4 regions of the Mesorhizobium sp. M0106 genome follow, and region 1 is predicted to be linked to each of the others. Evidence: predicted binding sites of a transcription regulator. Region 1 holds the regulator's gene; each other region holds the start of a gene.
The links. The regulator LexA, encoded in region 1, represses DNA repair genes until DNA is damaged. The targets are predictions, from matches to a motif close to TGTTCNNNNTGTGTTCNG.

Region 1 (5,190 bases):
GGTTTGCGGACTTTCGCGCGTTGCGCGTTCATGTAGCATAGGAGGTCGAGGGCGCAAGGGGCAGACCCGATGGCTGTGCGAGGCCGTGGTACGGGCGAGGGCGAGGACGTTGGCAGCGGCGTCAGCGAACGCTTGCTGTTTGCCGCTCCCCCGCCTGTCCTGCCGGCACCGGCATTGCTACCTGCTCCGCGCTTCGATGCTCCGTCGCTGCCGGCCAGCGACCGAGCAGCGGTTCTCGTGCCCGCGGGCGAGCCCATCGTACGCCTGCCCAGGCGTTTCCGCCTCCCGTCACCGTCCCGTATCCGCAACAGCGTAACCACGGCAGCCGGCCTGGAACTTGACCGCGGCATTGCCTTCCTGCTGGTGCCGGTGTTCCTCGCATGCGGGGTGGTCGTATATTTCGGGCTGTCGGTGGAGCCGGCCTTTCCACAGCCGATCGCAATCGCGCTCCTCGCGGCCCTTTGTGCCGTCGTCTCGCGGTCATGGCCCAGGACGCGCCTGTGCTTCATGGTGGCGCTGCTCTGCGCGCTTGGCGTACTTGCCGCCAAGTTCGAGACATGGCGTGTCGGAATGCATATGCTCGGCTCCGAAATCTCGACGCGGCTGACGGGTCGCGTCGTATCGTACGAGCCCATGGCAAGCGGCCGCATCAGGCTGACAATCGATGTGATCTCAACGGCCAGGCCGACACTGCGCTACATGCCGGAACGGGTCCGCGTTTCGGCGATGAAGATACCGGCTGAGCTGACCGCCGGTTCCGAGATCACCGGCTATGTGCGGCTGCTGCCGCCGACCGGCCCGGTGCGGCCCGACAGCTATGATTTCTCCTTCGACAGCTATTTCGCCGGTATCGGCGGCAGCGGCTTTTTTCTCGGCAATCCGAAAGTCGTGTCGTCGGGCAGCATGCCGCTTGGCGCGCAGCTTTCTTCCGCGATCGAAGACGCGCGCGAATCCATCGCCGACCATATCCGCAGCCGCATCGGCGGTGCCGAGGGCGAGATTGCTGCTGCGCTGATCGTCGGCGTGCGCGCCGGCATTCCCGAGGAGATCAACGAAGCGATGCGGCGCACCGGCATCTACCACATCATCTCCATCTCGGGGCTACATATGGCGTTGGTCGCCGGCACCATCATGGCGCTGCTGCGGGGTGCCTTTGCGCTGTTTCCCGATTTCTCATCGCGACGGCCGGTCAAGAAATATGCCGCGGCCGCCGCGCTTTTTTCGATTGCGGCCTACCTCGTCTTTTCCGGCATTGTCGTGGCGGCCGAACGCAGCTTCATCATGCTGGCGGTGATGCTTATCGCCGTGCTGTTCGACCGGGCCGCGCTCACCATGCGCAACCTGGCGATCTCGGCCATCGCGGTCATCCTGGTGTCGCCGCACGAGGTGGTCGGTCCGAGTTTCCAGATGTCCTTCGCCGCGACGGCGGCCCTTGTCGGCGCCTATGCAGGCTGGTCCGATTACCGCGCCGGCAGGGCCACCATGCCGCCGCCGCGGCTGTCGCCGCTACGCTTTGCCACTCGAAAGGTCCTGCTGGGCATGTGCGGTCTGGCGATGACCTCGATCATTGCAGGGAGCGCCACGGCGCTTTTCGCCATATGGCATTTCCAGCGCGTGGCGCCGCTCAGCCTGTTCGCCAATCTGGCCATCATGCCCATCGTCTCACTGGTCGTCATGCCCTTCGCCGTTCTCAGCGCGCTGGCGATGCCGTTCGGTGCGGATGGCCCTTTCCTCTATGTCATGGGCAAGGGGCTGACGGCGATGATCGCCCTGTCCGGGTGGATCTCGGAGCGCTCGCCGATCGATGCGGTCGGGCTGATTTCGCTGAGATCCGTCCTTCTGGTGACGATCGCCCTCGTCATTGCCAGCATGGCGACGACCTGGTTGCGGCTGGCGGCACTTCCTTTTGCGCTCGCCGGCTTGCTGACGACAACGCAGACACGCATACCCGACGTATTGGTCTCGGAGGACGCACGGCTGGTCGCGCTGCCGATCGGCAGCGGTGAACTCGCGGTCAACCGGGCACGCCCGAATGAGTTCACCATCGACAACTGGAAACGCGCGCTCACATCAGAGACTATCGTCGCGCCGGAAACACCTGCAAAGAACGACCCGCAATTCGACATTGCCGATCCGGCCGACCTACCGCCGGGCATGCCGTTCATTTGCACGGACGGCCTCTGCCTTGCCAGGCATCCATCCGGCGCGATCATCGCGCAAGCCAAGGACCGCGATACTGCGCGGCCAGCCTGCGCCTTTGCCAGCTTGATCGTCATCGACGACGCCACCGCGCATAACCCCTGCTACTACGACCGGCTGGTCCTCGTCGTCACCAAACGGCAACTGGCGCGCGCGGGAAGTGCCGCCGTCTACTTCGATCCACAAGCGGCAACGCGCGCCGAAATCCGTTTCGCGGTCGAAAAATCATACCGGCCCTGGCACGTGCAGCGGAAATTTTCACGCGCGGCACGGGGCCTGCCACCATACCGCAGGGCCGACAACCCCAAAGCCGGCGCCAAGGGCGGGGCTCAGTAGCGGCGGATCAGTCCGACGAGCTTGCCCTGCACCTTGACCCTGTCTGGTCCGAAGATGCGCGTCTCGTAGGCCGGATTGGCGGCTTCCAGGGCGATCGAGGCGCCCTTGCGGCGGAACCGCTTCAGCGTCGCTTCCTCCTCGTCGACCAGTGCCACCACGATCTCACCGGGGCTCGCCGTATCGGCATTGCGGATGATCACCGTGTCGCCGTCGAAAATGCCGGCCTCGATCATCGAATCGCCTTTGACCTCGAGCGCATAATGCTCGCCGCCCATGATCATATCCGGCGGCACCGAAATCGAATGCGTCTGGTGCTGGATGGCGTCGATCGGCACACCGGCGGCGATGCGGCCCATCACCGGGATCGAAACGGCGGCGACGACATCGTCGTCATTTCCGGCTGCGGGCACGCGCGACGATGTCGGCTTGCCTTGCCGAGGACCGCCTTGCCCAAGACTGCCCTGGATGACACTCGGCGAGAACTTGCGTGCCGCATTGAGGCCGGGGGCGATCGAGTCAGGCAGGCGCAGCACCTCCAGCGCACGGGCCCGGTTGGGCAAACGGCGAATGAAGCCGCGCTCCTCCAGCGCCGTAATCAGCCGGTGGATTCCGGATTTGGAAGCCAGGTCGAGCGCTTCCTTCATCTCGTCGAAGGAAGGCGGGATACCGCTTTCCTTCAACCTTTCGTGGATGAACATAAGCAGTTCGTGTTGTTTGCGTGTCAGCATAGCGACCCCCAACAGAATCAGAAAAACAAACCCAGAACAAACACTATCTGTTCCAGTTGTGTTCCGCAACTGTTTAAAGTTTAATGAATGCGTTAAGGCTCGGGAAACAAACGACGTCCCTACCGGGGTACCGTATTTTCACCGCCGCGAGCCTCATCGCCTTGATTCTGCTTTCGTTTGCGCCCTTCTGGCTTCCCGGAGGCCACATTGACATCGGCCGTCGGTCGGCAAAGGGCACGGAAGTGAACCCCTATCGACTGTGCGGTTTGGTCGATGCACCGTGAACGAAACGAACTCAAAACGCCAACCTCGGGTTAAGTCCCCGGTTTCCACCGCCTGGTCAGGCTGCTTCTCGCCGGTGGAGCCTTGCTGCGCGCAACCAGGGAATGGAAGAACAGTCGACGCGTGTCGGGCGTTGCGTTGGATCTTGGGGGAGCAGACAAATCATGACAGGAATTCCCGATCTCGTGGCCATAAAGGCGATGGATGCCGCGGATCCGCTGCGCGCGATGCGCGACCGCTTTGTATTGCCGCAAGGAGTGGTCTATCTCGACGGCAATTCGCTAGGAGCTGCTTCACGTGCCGCTTTCGATGAACTGCGCAAGGCCGCGACCGAAGAATGGTCGCATGATCTCATCCGCGCATGGAACACGGCCGGCTGGTTCAACATGCCGCTTGAACTTGGCGACCAGCTCGGGCGCCTGATCGGTGCCGCGGCCGGCCAGACGGTGGTCTGCGACACGACATCGGTCAACATCTACAAGCTGCTGCACGCCGCCATGGCCATGCGACCGGAGCGGCAGGTCATCGTCGCCGAGGGCGATAGTTTTCCGACGGACCTCTACATGGCTGAGGGTGTGGTTTCGACGCGAAAAGATACGCTGCTGCGCCTCTCGGGGGTCGACGCGCCGAGCATCGAAGAGCTGATCGACGAACGCACCGCCGTGGTGCTGGTCAACCACGTCAACTACAAGTCGGGCGAACTGCGCGACATGCCGGCGCTGACGCGCAGGGCTCAGGAAGCCGGGGCGATGATCGTCTGGGATCTCTGCCACACCGCCGGCGCGATGCCAGTCGAGCTCGACAAGGCAAACGCCGATTTTGCCGTTGGCTGCACCTACAAATATCTGAATGGCGGCCCGGGCGCGCCTGCCTTCATCTATGCGGCTGAGCGGCATCTTTCCGACATCCAGCAGCCGCTCACCGGCTGGTGGGGCCATGCACGGCCCTTCGCCTTCGAGCCAGGCTATGCGGCCGGCACCGGCATCCGCCGGTTTCTGTGCGGCACCCAGCCGGTGCTGTCGATGCGCACGCTGAAGGGCGCGCTCGACATCTGGAACGATGTCGACATGACGGCGGTGCGCAAGAAGAGCATCGCGCTGGCGGATCTGTTCATCGAGCTTGTCGAGGCAAAGTGCGGCACTTACGGGCTCACGCTCGAAAGCACGCGCGATGGGGAAAAACGCGGCAGCCAGATTTCATTCATGCATGAGCATGGCTACCAGGTCATGCGCGCGCTGATCGAACGTGGCGTGATCGGCGATTTTCGCGCGCCATCGACCATGCGCTTCGGCTTCACCCCGCTCTATGTTGGCTATGCCGATGTCTGGCAGGCCGTCAAAGTGCTTGAGGACATCCTGCGCACCGGTGCGTGGAGGGATGCGCGCTTCGCCATCAAAGCAGCTGTCACTTGAGATTGATGCGAGAGCTGGAATCGTGAGGCTGGCGACGACGCGCGCCGCGCGATGCTCACGGCTACGTTGCAAGGCCATATTGCCAGGGAGGGCGCAGGGTGTTCGAACGTCACATTGCCGATTGGGACAACGCCTATGCCAACGGCGCCAACATAGCCGGCAGCGATCGCTGGCCGGCGGCCTGGATCGAGCCCGCGCGGGTTTTCCGCGACGTGCTTTCGACCGAGGGCAGG
Region 2 (5,190 bases), on a different contig from region 1:
CCGGTCGCTGTGCGGCCGAACTGGTCGCCAGAAGACATCCAGAAGGAACTCGACAACAATGCGCAAGGCATTCTGGGCTATGTCGTGCGCTGGATCGACCAGGGCGTCGGCTGTTCGAAAGTGCCTGACATAAACGACGTCGGTCTGATGGAGGACCGCGCCACGCTGCGCATCTCCTCGCAGCACATCGCCAACTGGCTCCATCACCGCGTCTGCACGCCCGAGCAGGTCATGGAGACGATGAAACGCATGGCGGCGATCGTCGACCGCCAGAACCAAGGCGATCCGCTCTACCGGCCGATGGCGCCGGATTTCGACAAGTCCATCGCCTTCCTCGCCGCCTGCGACCTGGTCTTCAAGGGGCGCGTGCAACCCAACGGCTACACCGAGCCGGTGCTGCACGCACGGCGGCTGGAGCTGAAGGCGCGGGATAACGGCTGAACCGAAAGCACGATGCACGCCGGCCAAGGGTAAGCGCCGGCGTCCCCCTCCCCCTTGAGGGGAGGGTGGCCCGAAGGGCCGGGTGGGGTCGCCAACGCAGTGCGCCAACCCAATTCTGACGGTGCGCCTTAGGAGGAGCATCGCAACGCTCCGCACCTCGGTCGGTTTCGAAATGCGACAGGCCGAGCGTCTCACCGGCGACCCCACCCGGCCGCTTCGCGGCCACCCTCCCCTCAAGGGGGAGGGGAACGTCACGCCGCCTGTGCCATCCGTTCCGAGCTCATGCGGTAGGAAATCGCTTCGGCCAGATGGATGCGGCCGACCGTCTCGCTGGTCTCGAGATCGGCCAGGGTCCGCGCCACCTTCAAGACGCGGTGATAAGCTCGTGCGGAAAAGCCGAGCTTTTCGCTGGCATCCCTCAGCAGCGACAGGCCGGCGGCGTCGGGCATGGCGATCTCCTCGATGACTGACGGCGAGCAATGCGCGTTGGTGGTGGCGGAGGTCGCGCCGAGCCGCTCGAAGCGCTCTCGCTGGATCGTACGGGCGCGGGCAACACGTAGTGCGACGGCGGCACTTTTCTCCGCCCGGTCCGGCCGGATCAGATCGCTGGCCGAGACCGCCGGCACCTCGATCCTGAGATCGATGCGATCGAGCAGCGGGCCGGAAATGCGCGCCTGGTAGTCGGTGCGGCAGCGGTCGCCGCGCAGGCAGCGATAGCCAGGCTCGCCGGCCATGCCGCAGCGGCACGGGTTCATCGCCGCGACCAGCTGGATACGCGCCGGGTAGGTGACGCGATGATTGGCCCGGGCGATCATGCAGTCGCCGGTCTCGAGCGGCTGGCGCAACGCATCGAGCGCCTGCGGCGAGAATTCGGGAAACTCGTCGAGGAACAGCACGCCGTGATGGGCAAGCGAGGCCTCGCCCGGCCGCACGCGCAGGCCGCCGCCGACCATCGCCGCCATCGAGGCCGAATGGTGCGGCGCGCGGAACGGCCGCCGGTCTGTGAGTTTTCCTTCGCCGAGTTCTCCGGCCACCGAGGCGATCATCGAGACTTCGAGCAATTCCCTGGGTGCCAGCGGCGGCAGGATCGACGGCAGCCGCTGCGCCAGCATCGACTTTCCCGACCCCGGCGGTCCGACCATCAGAAGATTGTGGCCGCCGGCCGCCGCCACCTCCAGCGCCCGCTTGGCGGTCTCCTGGCCCTTGATGTCGGCAAGGTCGGGCAGGTCGCGCGCCGAGGCATGGATGCCGGCTTCCGGCCGCGACAGAACCTGCGTGCCGCGAAAATGATTGGCGATGGCGATCAGGCTGCGCGGCGCCAGTATGTCGAAATCCTTGCCGGCCCAGGCCGCTTCCGGCCCGCAGGCGAACGGGCAGATCAAGCCCTTGCCTTCGGCGTTGGCACCGATCGCCGCCGGCAGCGCGCCAGCCACCGCGGCGATGGTGCCGTCGAGCGACAATTCGCCAAGCACGACATAGCCGGCCAGCATGTCGCCCGGAATGGCGCCGAGCGCCGCCATCAGACCGAGGGCGATCGGCAGATCGTAATGGCTGCCTTCCTTGGGCAGGTCGGCCGGCGCCAGATTGACGGTGACCTTCTTCGACGGCATCGACAGGCCGGATGCATGAAGTGCTGCCTGCACCCGCTCGCGGCTTTCGGCTACAGCCTTGTCGGCCAGCCCGACGATGTGCATGTTGACCTTGCCCGGCGCGATCATCACCTGCACGTCGACCGGCACGGCCTCGATGCCCTGGAAAGCAACCGTGCGAACCCGCGCCACCATGTCTTCACCCCGGATGCAGGCTTTTGCCCCAAGCCTTTGCGATCATGCCGCGAAGGCGTCACCCGAGACAACCACAGATTTCCGGCGAAGGCAAGAACATTTGGGGAACAGCTGAGCGCAACGGCTGCAATGGTTTGCAACGCGGCCGCTCGCGAAGCGAGGCTAGTTGCGCTTCTCCTCGACGGCATCCCAGAACAGGCTGGCGATGTCGGCGCCGCCGAAGCGCTGCACTTCGCGTATGCCGGTCGGTGAGGTCACGTTGATCTCGGTCATGTAGTCGCCGATGACGTCGATGCCGACGAGGATGAAGCCGCGCTCCTTCAGCGCGGGACCGATGCGGGCGCAGATCTCGCGTTCGCGTTCCGTCAATTCGGTTTTTTCGGCGCGGCCGCCGACATGCATGTTGGAGCGCGAATCGTGCTCGGCCGGCACGCGGTTGATGGCGCCGACAGGCTCGCCGTCAATCAGGATGATGCGCTTGTCGCCAGCCCGCACCTCCTTGAGGTAGCGCTGCACGATGTAGGGTTCGCGGAACAACTGGCCGAACATTTCGAGCAGCGAGGCGAGGTTGCGGTCGGCCTCGTGCAGGTGGAAGATGCCGGCGCCGCCATTGCCGTAGAGCGGTTTGACGATGATATCGCCGAACTCCTTGCGGAAGGCTGCGACCTCGAGCGGGTCCTTGGTGATCAGCGTGTCCGGCATCAGGTCGGGAAATTCAGTGACGAAGATCTTTTCCGGGCTGTTGCGCACCCAGGCAGGGTCGTTGACCACGAGGGTCTTCGGATGGATGCGCTCGAGGATATGCGTGGTGGTGATGTAATTCATGTCGAAGGGTGGATCCTGCCGCAAAAGGATGACGTCCATCTCCGAAAGATCGGTGCGGACTTCTTCGCCCAGCGAATAATGATTGCCCTTCTCGTCGCGAACCTGCATCGCCTCGATACGGGCAAACACCTTGCCGTCGCGCAGCGACAGCCGGTCGGGCGTGTAGTGGAACAACTGGTGGCCGCGCCGCTGCGCCTCCAGCGACAGCGCAAACGACGTGTCGCCGGCTACCGACACGGTGGAGATGTGGTCCATCTGGACGGCGACTTTCAGGGGCATGGCAGCTCTCCGGCGCACTTGGAGCGATCCACTTGGACGCACAAAGTACGCTCCAACATTTTTTGAATCCATGCATCGTGCTTTCCGAAAATCGATTCCGATTTTCGGGCCGATGCATCGACGACAGCGATATAAGGAAATCGGCGGCTTCTGCCAATCGGCCAAGGTCACGATGAGGCTGCGCTTCGCTTGGCGCAGACCTCGACGCGATAGTTCTCAGCGGTCGAAGACCAGCTTGGAATAGCCGAGGAAGGACAGTGCCATGGCGACCAGCGAGGCGACCGCAAGGGCTATGAGCGGCGACACCATCGGCAGTGCGAACAGCATGGCGCAATAGACGAGATAATTGACGACGCTGGTGGCAATGCCGACGCCGCCATAGCGGGCGCCCTCTTGCGCGACGCCGCGGCTGGAAGGCGAGAAGGTCAGATGGCGGTTGATCAGCCAGGTGACGGACAGGGCAAAACCGATCGAGATGATGCGAGCCGCGAAGGGGCCAAGCGGCGCTATCGCCAACACCAGCCAAAGCGCCGCCGCGTCGGCGACGAAGCCGATGCCGCCGGCGACAATGAAGCGGGCGAGGCGTCCCATTTAGGGCTCTAAGCCGCCCGCGGGGTCTTGCGCGGTCCGGTCTTCAAAGTCGCGAGCGCACTTGCGCGTTCGCGTTCGACGCGGCCGGAAGGCATCGACAGATAGAAGATGCGCTTCTGCTCGGCCCGGCCGCGCGACACCGAATCGAGGATTACCCCGGTCACCGCCGCCAGCATCGACAGCAGCAGCAGCCCGACCGACAGCACCCACGTCGGCATGCGCGGCACAAGCCCGGTTTCGGCGAACTCGATCAGCACCGGCGCCATCAGAAACAGGCTTGATGCCAGGAAGAACACCGAAAAAGCGCCGAAGAAACGCAGCGGCTGCGTCTCCTTCATCAGCATGGCGAACATCCACAGGATCTTCGCGCCGTCGCGAAAGGTCGACAGCTTCGACGAGGAGCCTTCCGGCCGGCGGCCATAGTCGAGTCCGATCTCGCTGACCGGCAATTTGAGCTGCGAGGCGTGCACCGACATTTCGGTCTCGATCTCGAAACCGCCGGAAACGGCGGGAAAACTCTTGACGAAGCGCCTGGTGAAGGCGCGGTAACCCGAGAAGATATCGGTAAAGTCCGAGCCGAACAAACGTTTGTAGAGGCTGTTGAAGATGCGGTTGCCGAAGGCGTGGCCTGTCCTGCCGGCGTCGTTGACGACGCCGCGCCTGGTGCCCACCACCATGTCGGAGCGCTCGGTCAGCAGCGTGTTGATCAGTTGTGGCGCGTCCTCCGGCGCATAGGTGCCGTCGCCGTCGGCCATCAGGTAGATGTCGGCCTCGATGTCGGCGAACATGCGGCGCACGACATTGCCTTTGCCCTGGCGCGGCTCGCGCACCACGATGGCGCCGGCGGCGCGGGCTCGGAGCGCCGTCAGGTCGCGCGAATTGTTGTCGTAGACATAGATCGCGGCGGCAGGCAGCGTTTCGCGAAAGCGCCGCACCACTTCGCCGATCGTCAGCTCTTCATTGTAGCAAGGCAGGAGCACGGCGATGCTCGGCTCATGGCGCACTTCTTGTGGCATTTTCGTCTCCGGATGCCCTGTGAGGCCCCTGACCACTCAAGCGCCGGCCTCGCTCGGGCGGCTTTACTATTTATTGAAGCTGTTAAGGCTAGGTTTAAACCGCACCGTATTCCTTCCAAAGGTCCTGATATGAGCACAGCCGACGATGGCGCCTCCATTTGGAGGTCCGATATCGCGCTGGCGCTGCTTGCCACGCTGCTGGCGCTTGCCGTCAATGCCTTTGCCGGCTTCCCGGCACTGACCAATGCCGGCGG
Region 3 (5,190 bases), on a different contig from region 1:
CACCCAGCCCGTCTTCCGCGAAAACCACTCGGAAACCGACATGATGCGCTTCCTGCGCCGGCTGGCCGACAAGGACCTGGCGCTCGACCGCGCCATGATCCCGCTCGGCTCCTGCACCATGAAGCTCAACGCCGCCGCCGAAATGATGCCGGTGAGCTGGCCTGATGTCGCCAACCTGCATCCCTTCGCCCCGGCCAACCATTCGACAGGCTATCGCGCCATGATCGACGAGCTGGAAGGCTGGCTGGCCGAGATCACCGGCTTCGACGCGGTGACCCTGCAGCCCAATGCCGGCAGCCAGGGCGAATATGCCGGGCTGCTCGCCATTCGCGGCTATCATCTGTCGCGCGGCGAAGGCCATCGCACCATCTGCCTGATCCCGTCCTCGGCGCATGGCACCAATCCGGCAAGTGCGGCCATGGCTGGCATGAGCGTCGTCGTCGTGCGCTGCACCGAGGACGGCAATATCGACATGGCCGACCTGCAGGCCAAGGCGGCCGAGCATGCGCACAACCTCGCGGCGCTGATGTTCACCTACCCTTCGACGCATGGCGTCTTCGAGGAAGGCGCGCGCGACCTTTGTGCCCTCGTCCACAGCCATGGCGGCCAGGTCTATTTCGACGGCGCCAATCTCAACGCGCTGGTCGGCCTCGCCCGTCCCGGCGATATCGGCGCCGATGTCTGCCACATGAACCTGCACAAGACCTTCTGCATCCCGCATGGCGGCGGCGGCCCCGGTGTCGGCCCGATCGGCGTCAAGGCGCATCTGGAGCCATATCTGCCCGGCCACGTCACCGAAGGCTCGGCCCATGCCGTGGCGGCGGCACCGTTCGGCAGTGCCTCCATCCTGCCGATCACCTGGATGTATATTCGTATGATGGGCGCTTCCGGCCTGAAGCAGGCGACCGAGACGGCGATCATCTCCGCCAACTATGTGGCGACGCGGCTCGGCGAGCATTTCCCCCTGCTTTACAAAGGGCGCAACGGACGCGTTGCGCATGAATGCATCCTCGACACCCGCGCGCTCAAAGACAGCGCCGGCATCAGCGTCGACGATATCGCCAAGCGGCTGATCGACTATGGTTTCCATGCACCGACCATGTCGTTCCCGGTGGCCGGCACACTGATGGTGGAGCCGACCGAGTCCGAGCCCAAGCGCGAGCTGGATCGCTTCTGCGAGGCGATGATCGCCATAGCCGGCGAGGCAGCCAAGGTGGCGAAGGGCGAATGGCCGTTGGCCGACAATCCTCTAGTCAATGCGCCGCACACCGCCGCCGAGGCGTTGGCCGGCCAGTGGACCCATCCCTATTCGCGCCTGGAGGCGGCCTACCCCGCCGGCGATGCCGACACGGCGGCAAAATACTGGCCGCCGGTGTCGCGCATCGACAATGTCGCCGGCGACCGCAACCTTGTCTGCTCCTGCCCGCCGCTGTCGGAATATCTGGGTGCGGCGGAATAGATCATGATCCCGAAAAGTGGAATCCGGTTTTCGGACAAGATCATGGGTCTAACAAGAAGATAGAAACCTCAATCAGGCAGAACGCAAGGCCGGCCCGTCGGCCTTGCTCGCCCGGTCCCGGACGACGACGCGATTTCGCCCGGCGCGCTTTGCCGCATAGAGTGCTGCGTCGGCTTCGGCCAGCACATCGTCGAGACCGGTGCCGTTTGTTCCGCCAAAGCCGATGCCGCCGCTGACTGTGCTTCGCAACGGACCGAGCTGGGTGGCCACGACTTCCGTGCCGAAGGCGACGCTGATCTTGCTCGCAATGTCATAGGCCTTCTCTTCCGTCATCCGCGACATGACGAGCACGAATTCCTCGCCGCCCAACCGGAAGGCGTCGACGCCGGTCCGGGCGTATTTCCTGATGATGGCGGCAAAGCGGCACAGAACCTGGTCGCCGACCGGGTGACCAAATACGTCGTTCGTCCTCTTGAAATGGTCGAGGTCGAACATGGCAACGGACATGAACGGACCGAAGACCCGCTCGCCGTAGAGTGCCGTCAACGCCCGCCGATTCATCAGCCCGGTCAATGGATCGGTCATCGTCTCGGCCTTCAATTCGATCTGCGCCTGCAAATGATGCAGGGAGAGCGTCAATGCGCCGAGCCCGGTCATGCAGGCGACGGCCACGACGGAATTCACCCGCTCGGCCCAATTGTCCGGTGCTACACCGAGCACCCATTGGCCCGTGACCAGCAGGACCGCGCCGCAAAGTCCGAACGACAGCGCACAGACGCCGCTCAGGAACGAGACGACCAGCAATATCCGGCGATCGTGACCACCCTCAATCCAGAACATCGCCCCGATGAGCGAGAGCAGCGCCGTTACCGTCGCGTAGGTGACAATAAAGCCGACACCATCAAACCCGAGATACGTCGCGCCCGCGCAAACAGCCATCGCAACCAAGGTCGGCAAGATGGCGCGCCTGTAGTCGCCTGTGCCGAGATATTGCATAGCCGACAGGCAGATGATCAGGAAGCCGAGGCTGAGAAGCACAAGCACGATCTGGCAAAGCCAGGCGCTTGGATCCCTGGTGTAATGCCAGAACAACACGACATGTGCGACCAGCACGAGAATGCCGCAGGCCACCGTCAGCACAAAGCGTGCCTTTGGCGCGGTGAACCAGATCGCAAACATGGTGATGCTAAGGCACGTGCCCGACAGCGCCGCCGCGAGCAGGAGCGAACTGTAATCCAACATGCTTAAGCGACAGCCTCTTGAAGGTTCCACTGCATTCTAGGTCAGCGACAGTTCGCGGATATCGTTTTTCAGCCAACCTTGCGGCGTAACCTTCGGACAAGGTTTACAAAGCGTCGATGCTCCACCCTCGACCCCATTTCCGCCGCTTGGCTGTCGAATGGTTTTGCAGTAAGAGGCCCTATCCTCGAACGTAACAGGAACCTCCGTCGCCTGCCCACAAAAAGCGTGGCAGTATCGGGTGGTGATTCGCAGCATCGGAATCCAGGACCGGCATGGACGACAATAACGATCTTTTCGCCAAATTGGACAAGCAGCCGCAACCGGCTCGCGCCGCCGCGCGCCCGGCCGACCCGCTGGTGCAGGCGGCGAAGCGGCCGGCGCCCCGCGACGCCAGCGAGAGCTACAGTGCCGCCGATATCGAAGTGCTGGAGGGGCTGGAGCCGGTGCGCCGCCGCCCGGGCATGTACATTGGCGGCACCGACGACAAGGCGATGCACCATCTGTTCGCCGAGGTCATCGACAATTCGATGGACGAGGCGGTCGCCGGCCATGCGACCTTCATCGATGTCGAGCTTTCCGCCGACGGATACCTGTCCGTAACCGACAACGGCCGCGGCATTCCGGTCGATCCGCACCCGAAATTCAAGAAGCCGGCGCTCGAACTCATCATGACGACGCTGCATTCAGGCGGCAAGTTCGACAGCAAGGTTTACGAGACGTCCGGCGGCCTGCACGGTGTCGGCGTTTCCGTGGTCAACGCGCTGTCCGACCATCTCGAGGTCGAGGTCGCGATTGGGCGCAAGCTCTATCGCCAGCGCTTCTCGCGAGGCGTTCCGGTGACCGGCCTGGAGCAGCTCGGCGAGGTGCACAACCGCCGCGGCACGAAGATCCGCTTCCATCCAGACGAGCAGATTTTCGGCAAGGGTGCTGCTTTCGAGCCGGCGCGGCTCTACCGCATGGCGCGGTCAAAGGCCTATCTGTTCGGCGGTGTCGAAATCCGCTGGACCTGCGATCCCTCGCTGATCAAGGAAAAGGACACGACGCCGGCCAAGGCAGAATTCCATTTTCCGGGCGGCCTCAAGGACTATCTGAAAGCCTCGCTCGGCGACGAATTCCAGGTGACCCGTGAAATGTTTGCCGGCAAGAGCGAGAAGCAGGGCGGTCACGGTTCGCTCGAATGGGCGGTGACCTGGTTCGGCGGCGACGGTTTTATCAATTCCTATTGCAACACCATCCCGACCGCGGAGGGCGGCACGCATGAGGCCGGCTTCCGCAACGTCCTGACGCGCGGCTTGCGCGCTTATGCCGACCTGGTCGGCAACAAGCGCGCCTCGATCGTCACTTCCGAGGATGTGATGATCTCGGCGGCAGGCATGCTGTCGGTGTTCATCCGCGAACCGGAATTCGTCGGCCAGACCAAGGACAGGTTGGCGACGATCGAGGCGATCCGCATCGTCGAAAGCGCTATCCGCGACCCGTTCGACCATTGGCTGGCCGACAATCCGCAGGAAGCTTCGAAACTGCTCGAATGGGTGATCGCGCGCGCCGACGAGCGGGTGCGCCGCCGCCAGGAAAAGGAAGTGTCGCGCAAGAGTGCGGTGCGCAAGCTGCGCCTGCCCGGCAAGCTCGCCGACTGCACGCAGAATGCCGCCGCCGGTGCCGAGCTGTTCATCGTCGAGGGCGATTCGGCCGGCGGTTCGGCAAAGCAGGCGCGCGACCGCGCCAGCCAGGCGGTGCTGCCTCTGCGCGGCAAGATCCTCAACGTCGCCAGCGCCGGCAACGACAAGCTTGCCGCCAACCAGCAGATATCCGACCTCATCCAGGCGCTTGGCTGCGGAACGCGCTCGAGATACCGCGACGAGGACCTGCGCTACGATCGGGTCATCATCATGACCGATGCCGACGTCGACGGCGCCCATATCGCCTCGCTGCTGATCACCTTTTTCTATCAGGAGATGCCAAGCCTGGTCCGCGGCGGCCATCTCTATCTGGCGGTGCCGCCGCTGTATTCGATCCGGCAAGGCGGCAAGGTCGCCTATGCCCGCAACGATGCACACAAGGACGAACTCCTGCGCACCGAATTCACCGGGCGCGGCAAGGTCGAAATCGGCCGCTTCAAGGGGCTGGGCGAAATGATGGCCGCCCAGCTCAAGGAAACCACCATGGACCCGAAAAAGCGCACGCTGCTCAGGGTCGACGTTATCGATGCCGAGGCAGCGACCAAGGATGCGGTCGACGCATTGATGGGGACCAAGCCCGAGGCCCGTTTCCGGTTCATCCAGGAACGCGCGGAATTCGCCGAGACGGAAGTGCTGGATATCTGAGCTCCCGCCGCTAGCTTGGCCTTCTGAGCTGGAGACGAGCCATTGACCTGGGCGCGGCTGAAGGACGATATCGGCACGCGGATCGCTGGCCTGACACGGCCGACGCGCTCGGACTGGATCTTTGCCCTGCGCACCGTTTCGGCCGGCCTCATCGCGATTTTGGCC
Region 4 (5,190 bases), on a different contig from region 1:
CCAAGCGTGAAGCCGACATGCTTGCCGCCGAGGCGCACAAGAAGACCGAGGACTATGTCGCTCGGCGTACCGCCTTGGCCGAGCAGAAGATCGGCCAGGCCGAGCGCGAAGCAATCGGCGAAGTGCGCGCCAGCGCCGTCGATATCGCGGTAGAGGCCGCGCGCGCGCTGCTGGCCGGCAAGATCGACGCCAAGGCCGGCGCCGACCTGTTCAACGCCTCGCTGCGGGATTTGAAGTCGAAGCTGAATTAAGCGACTTCGTCGAGAAATTCATCGAAAGCCGCCCGGGAAACCTGGCGGCTTTTTTGTTAGCGAAAGCGGCCGAGCGCGTAATCTCCCCCCTTGAGGGGGAGATGGCCGGCAGGCCAGAGGGGGTCGCCGCGCGTAAAGCGCCAGCCTTCTCTTTCGTCCCGCATGGCGTCGCGCCAGGACGTACCGACCCCCTCTGGCGCCTTTGGCGACATCTCCCCCTCGAGGGGGGAGATCACACCTTGCCGAATCGCTCAATCCAAACCCGAAAAACCCTCTTCCTCGAGCACCTCGGTGCCGCCGAACCGGAACGGCGCGAAGGAGGCGCGGTGCAGCCGTGCCACTGGCCCGTGCAGATCGATCGCCGTGCGATGGCGCACAGTGGCGTAGCCCATATGCAGCTCGAAGCCGTAATGCGCATGATGGCTGCCGCAGCCGCACATCATGCGGTCGCGCATCACCTTGGCGACGATCGAGGCTGCGGCGATCGACTGCGAGCGCTGGTCGCCCTTGATCAGTGCTTTTCCCTCGCAGGGCAGGCCGGGCGGCACGTCGCGGCCGTCGGCCAATGCCAGCTTCGGCCGGATTGACAGGCCGGCCACGGCACGGCGCATCGCCTCCAGGCTGGCCTTGAGGATATTGGAGGCATCGATGCCTTCGGCGCTGACCGACGCCATCGATACGGCGAGCGCGGAGCCGAGGATTTTCAGGAACAGCGCCTCACGCTGCAAATGCGTCAGCCGCTTGGAATCGTCGAGGCCGTCGGGGATGTTGGCGGGATCGAGCACCACCGCTGCCGCCACCACCGGCCCGGCGAGCGGGCCGCGGCCGGCCTCGTCCATCCCCGCCACCGGCCAAAGGCCTTCGGCCATCGCCCTCGTCTCGAACGAGAAGTCGGGTTTCTCGACGATTTCGAAGAGAAGCGGAGAATCGGAACGCGGGCGAGCCATGGTGCGGCGAGGTTCGCATCGGCTCCGATTCTCCGCAAGTCCCCTCTGGGTCGGGCGGGGCACCGGACCAGGAGGGGCTACCGTCTGCAAGCCCGGGGACAAGACAGGCCGGACGGGATTTTTCGCCTGCTGCGGCCGCTTCAAGCGGCTGGCGCGAGACGCTTTGTCACAGCAGCATCAGCTGCTCGGTCGCCTTGGCGGCGGGGACGAACTGGTCGGTCCTGAGCGAGCGCCGCTCGGCATTGAGGCCGAGCCGTTTGGCGGCGATCTCGAAGCGCCGGCCGATCTGCCAGGCATACGGGCCGGAGCCTTTCATGCGCTTGCCCCATTCCGAATCGTAGTCCTTGCCGTCGCGCATCGACCGGATCAGCGACATGACGTGGCGATAGCGGTCGGGATAATGGCGCAGCAGCCAGTCCTTGAAGATTGGCGCGACCTCCAGCGGCAGGCGCAGCAGCACATAGCCGGCTTCACGCGCGCCCGCTGCCTGCGCCGAATCGAGGATGCGCTCCATTTCCGGGTCGGTCAGTCCGGGGATGATCGGCGCGACCATCACCGAGGCCGGTATGCCGGCGTCCGAAAGCTGCCTGATCGCCTCCAGCCGCTTGGTCGGCATCGACGCGCGTGGCTCCATGGTGCGCGCCAGCATGCGGTCGAGCGTCGTCACCGACAACGCCACCTTGGCCAGCCCGCGTTCGGCCATGCGCGACAGAATGTCGATGTCACGCGTCACCAGCGCCGATTTGGTGACGATGCCGACCGGGTGCCCGCGCGCCTCCAGCACTTCGAGGATCTCGCGCATGATCCGGTATTGCTTCTCGATCGGCTGATAGGGATCGGTGTTGGTGCCGATGGCGATGGTGCGCGGCTGGTAATTATCCCTGGACAATTCCTTGTCGAGCAGCCGCGCCGCATCCGGCTTGGCAAACAGCTTCGATTCGAAATCCAGCCCCGGCGACAGCCCCATGAAGCTGTGCGTCGGCCGCGCGAAACAATAGACGCAGCCATGTTCGCAGCCGCGATAGGGATTGATCGAGCGGTCGAAGGAGATATCGGGCGATTCGTTGCGGGTGATGATGGTGCGCGGCTTCTCGACCTGTACCTCGGTCTTGAAGGGCGGCAGCTCCTCCAGCGAATTCCAGCCGTCGTCGAACACGTGCCGGCTGACCGGCTCGAAACGGCCGGACGGATTGATGCCCGCCGACCTGCCGCGATTGCGGTCGGGACGGACGCGCATGCCGCTCTGCTCGATCATCGCATTCGCCATCTCGGCCCTGCCAGCGCCGAAGGCGGCAATGTCGGCACGCACGATCTGTTCCATTTTGGCCCTTTCCCAGGGACTGTCCGCCCGCTGTCGAATCGCTCTGCTCATGAATGTATTCCTATCGCATTGATGAGAACAAAGCAAGAACTTTCTCGCGGCGCGCCGCAAAAACTGGCGCTGCCCACCGCTTTCCGCTATTCGGCTAAACATGCTCAGCGTCCTGATCGAAACCCTGAATGACGAGGAGGGCCTTGCCCGCACGCTCGCCTCGCTGATCGGCGGCGCGGTCGAAGGCGTGGTGCGCGACGTTCTCGTCTGCGACACCGGCTCGACCGATCAGACGCACCGCGTCGCCGAACATGCCGGCTGCCACTATGTCAGCGGCGGCATCGCCGCCGGCATCAGGCAGGCCAAGGGCGACTGGCTGCTTTTGCTCGAACCGGGAGCGCGGCTGGGAGAGGGCTGGATCGACGAGGTCGTCGCCCATACGGCGAGGCAAACCATGGCGGCGCGGTTCTCGCGGGCACGCGGCAGCCGCGCGCCGTTCCTGTCGCGCGTCTTTGCCGGAAATCGCGCTCTCGCCGAAGGCCTGGTGATCAGCAAGCGTCAGGCCGCCGCGCTGTCGAAGAATGCCCGCAGCGCCGAAGCGATCGCCCGCGGCCTGGCGACCAGGAGGCTCCACGCCGAGATCTGGGTCGCGCCGCGGAAGTGACAGCTTACCGTCCCGGTTATGGGAACTCCGCCCAAGCACATTTTCTGGCGGGTCGTCGTTTATTGTGCATTGCACAAAATCTGGCCGGGGGTTACCATTCCCGGCGATATGGGCGAATAGGGTTTGGGGTGTGCCGGAGCGGCGACGACTAACGTCGATGCTGTTCCATCGACATTTTGAGGACCCCGATGACCCTTTCAAGCCCTGACAAGTCCGGCGCTGCAAGCCTCGAGGCGATCGCACGAAACGGCGGCACGCTGCGCCGCATCGCCGCCCGCATCCCGACCTATCTTTCCGACCTTCGCGAGAATCCGGCATGGCTGCCGATGTTCATGCTGGCCCGCACCATGCCGGCGCGGCGGCTGCACTGGCGCGGTGCAAAGCCCGTTCCGCCGGCGCGCAATGTCGGTGAAACGATGTTCGCCGGCGTCGACCGCGATGCCGTCGTCGGCGCGCTGCGCACCGAGGGGCTCTATTCGGGCCTGATGCTGCCGGCCGCCATCCATGAGGAGATCGCCCGCTTCGCCGAGCGCACGCCATGCTTCGGCAATTTCGACCGCCGGCTGGAATTCCTGCCCGAAAAACACGCCGATGCCGAAAAGCATTTCGGCCGCCCGCTGCTCAGCGGTCACTATTTCGAACGGGTCCTCGACTGCAACGCTGCGGTCGCCGTGCAGCGCGATCCGCTGCTTCTCGATATCGCAGCGCACTATCTCGGCAGCCAGGCCAAGCTGATCACGACCCGCGTCTGGTGGAGCTTTCCGACCGGTGGCGTCTCGGACGCCGACAAGAACATGGCCTCGCTCGGCAAATACCATTTCGACCTCGACGACTGGCGCATGCTGAAGTTCTTTTTCTACCTGGTGCCGGTCGACGCCGACACTGGGCCGCATGTCTATGTCCGCGGCTCCCATAACCGCCGCATCCTGAAGCATCAGCTGACGCTGCTGGTCGGCCATTCGGCGGAAGAGGTGCTGGGCGTCTACGGCGAGCAGAGCCCGGTCACGCTGACCGGGCCGGCCGGCCTCGGCTTTGTCGAGGATCCGTTCGGCTTCCATATGGGCACCGTGCCGACGCGCACGCCGCGGCTGATGATGGAGGTTGGCTTCGGCGTGTCGCCGCCGTCGCGCCGGCGTTTTCACGGCGAGCCGGTCATTCGCTAAACCGAGGTCGCTTGGCTGATACCTCGGTTCGTCTCAGCCGCGCCGCAAATGCTCGTCCAGCCGCGGCATGATCTCGACGAAGTTGCAGGGCATGTGCCGATAGTCGAGCTGCGGCTTCAAGATGCCGTCCCAGGCGTCCTTGCAGGCGCCGGGCGAGCCCGGCAGCACGAAAACGAAGGTGGCGTTGACGACGCCGCCGGTTGCCCGGCTCTGGATCGTCGAAGTGCCGATCTTGTCGTAGGAGATGCAGTGGAACACTTCGGAAAAGCCGTCCATGCGCTTTTCGAAGATCGGCTCCAGCGCTTCCGGCGTCACGTCGCGGCCGGTAAAGCCGGTGCCGCCGGTGGTGATGACGACATCAATCGCTTCGTCCCTTGACCAACCCAGGACCTTGTCGCGGATCTTGTCGCGGTCGTCGGTGACGATGTCGCGGGCGGCCAGGACATGGCCGGCCTCGGCAATGCGGTCGGCCAGCGTCTGCCCGGATTTGTCGTCGGCGAGGCTGCGCGTATCGGAAACGGTCAGTACCGCGATGCGCACGGGAACGAAGGGGCGGCTCTCGTCAATCCTGGCCATGGGCATCAGCCTCCGATGTCACGCTTCGCGTCGCCGCGACAAACCAGTCGGGATGGCGGCCGCGGATATCGACGGCCGCGCGCTTGGCCACATTGCCGGTCTCGAACAGCCCGAAGCAGGTGGCGCCTGAACCGGACATCCTGGCAAAACCGGCTCCGGCCTTGTTGAGCACGGAAAGCGCCTTGCCGATCGCGGGCTGGATTGCGCGCGCCGCAGGCTCGAGGTCGTTGCGGGTGATCTCCAGCCAGTTGCGGATGCTGTGGAAGTCGACAATGCG

Region 2: NKJ55_RS09270 (YifB family Mg chelatase-like AAA ATPase) is a predicted target of LexA. The motif match lies at 2,318-2,335, and genes of this name have one in related genera.
Region 3: parE (DNA topoisomerase IV subunit B) is a predicted target of LexA. The motif match lies at 2,886-2,903, and genes of this name have one in related genera.
Region 4: NKJ55_RS11115 (PA0069 family radical SAM protein) is a predicted target of LexA. The motif match lies at 2,594-2,611, and genes of this name have one in related genera.

The regions. Positions count from the first base shown of each region.
Region 1 is NZ_JAMYUA010000003.1:180,244-185,433, forward strand. Features, by position in the region: gene NKJ55_RS04400 (ComEC/Rec2 family competence protein) at 70-2,535, shown strand; gene lexA (transcriptional repressor LexA) at 2,529-3,263, opposite strand; gene kynU (kynureninase) at 3,710-4,957, shown strand; gene NKJ55_RS04415 (hormone-sensitive lipase) at 5,056-5,190, shown strand, end outside.
Region 2 is NZ_JAMYUA010000006.1:221,737-226,926, reverse strand. Features, by position in the region: gene NKJ55_RS09275 (malate synthase G) at 1-441, shown strand, start outside; gene NKJ55_RS09270 (YifB family Mg chelatase-like AAA ATPase) at 693-2,225, opposite strand; gene gshB (glutathione synthase) at 2,388-3,329, opposite strand; gene NKJ55_RS09260 (GtrA family protein) at 3,546-3,920, opposite strand; gene NKJ55_RS09255 (glycosyltransferase) at 3,929-4,936, opposite strand; gene NKJ55_RS09250 (GtrA family protein) at 5,066-5,190, shown strand, end outside.
Region 3 is NZ_JAMYUA010000020.1:20,533-25,722, forward strand. Features, by position in the region: gene gcvP (aminomethyl-transferring glycine dehydrogenase) at 1-1,459, shown strand, start outside; gene NKJ55_RS19825 (GGDEF domain-containing protein) at 1,532-2,701, opposite strand; gene parE (DNA topoisomerase IV subunit B) at 2,974-5,025, shown strand; gene NKJ55_RS19835 (FUSC family protein) at 5,068-5,190, shown strand, end outside.
Region 4 is NZ_JAMYUA010000008.1:186,985-192,174, reverse strand. Features, by position in the region: gene NKJ55_RS11125 (F0F1 ATP synthase subunit B) at 1-251, shown strand, start outside; gene rnhB (ribonuclease HII) at 503-1,198, opposite strand; gene NKJ55_RS11115 (PA0069 family radical SAM protein) at 1,365-2,519, opposite strand; gene NKJ55_RS11110 (glycosyltransferase) at 2,671-3,174, shown strand; gene NKJ55_RS11105 (phytanoyl-CoA dioxygenase family protein) at 3,363-4,337, shown strand; gene moaB (molybdenum cofactor biosynthesis protein B) at 4,371-4,913, opposite strand; gene NKJ55_RS11095 (4-(cytidine 5'-diphospho)-2-C-methyl-D-erythritol kinase) at 4,900-5,190, opposite strand, start outside.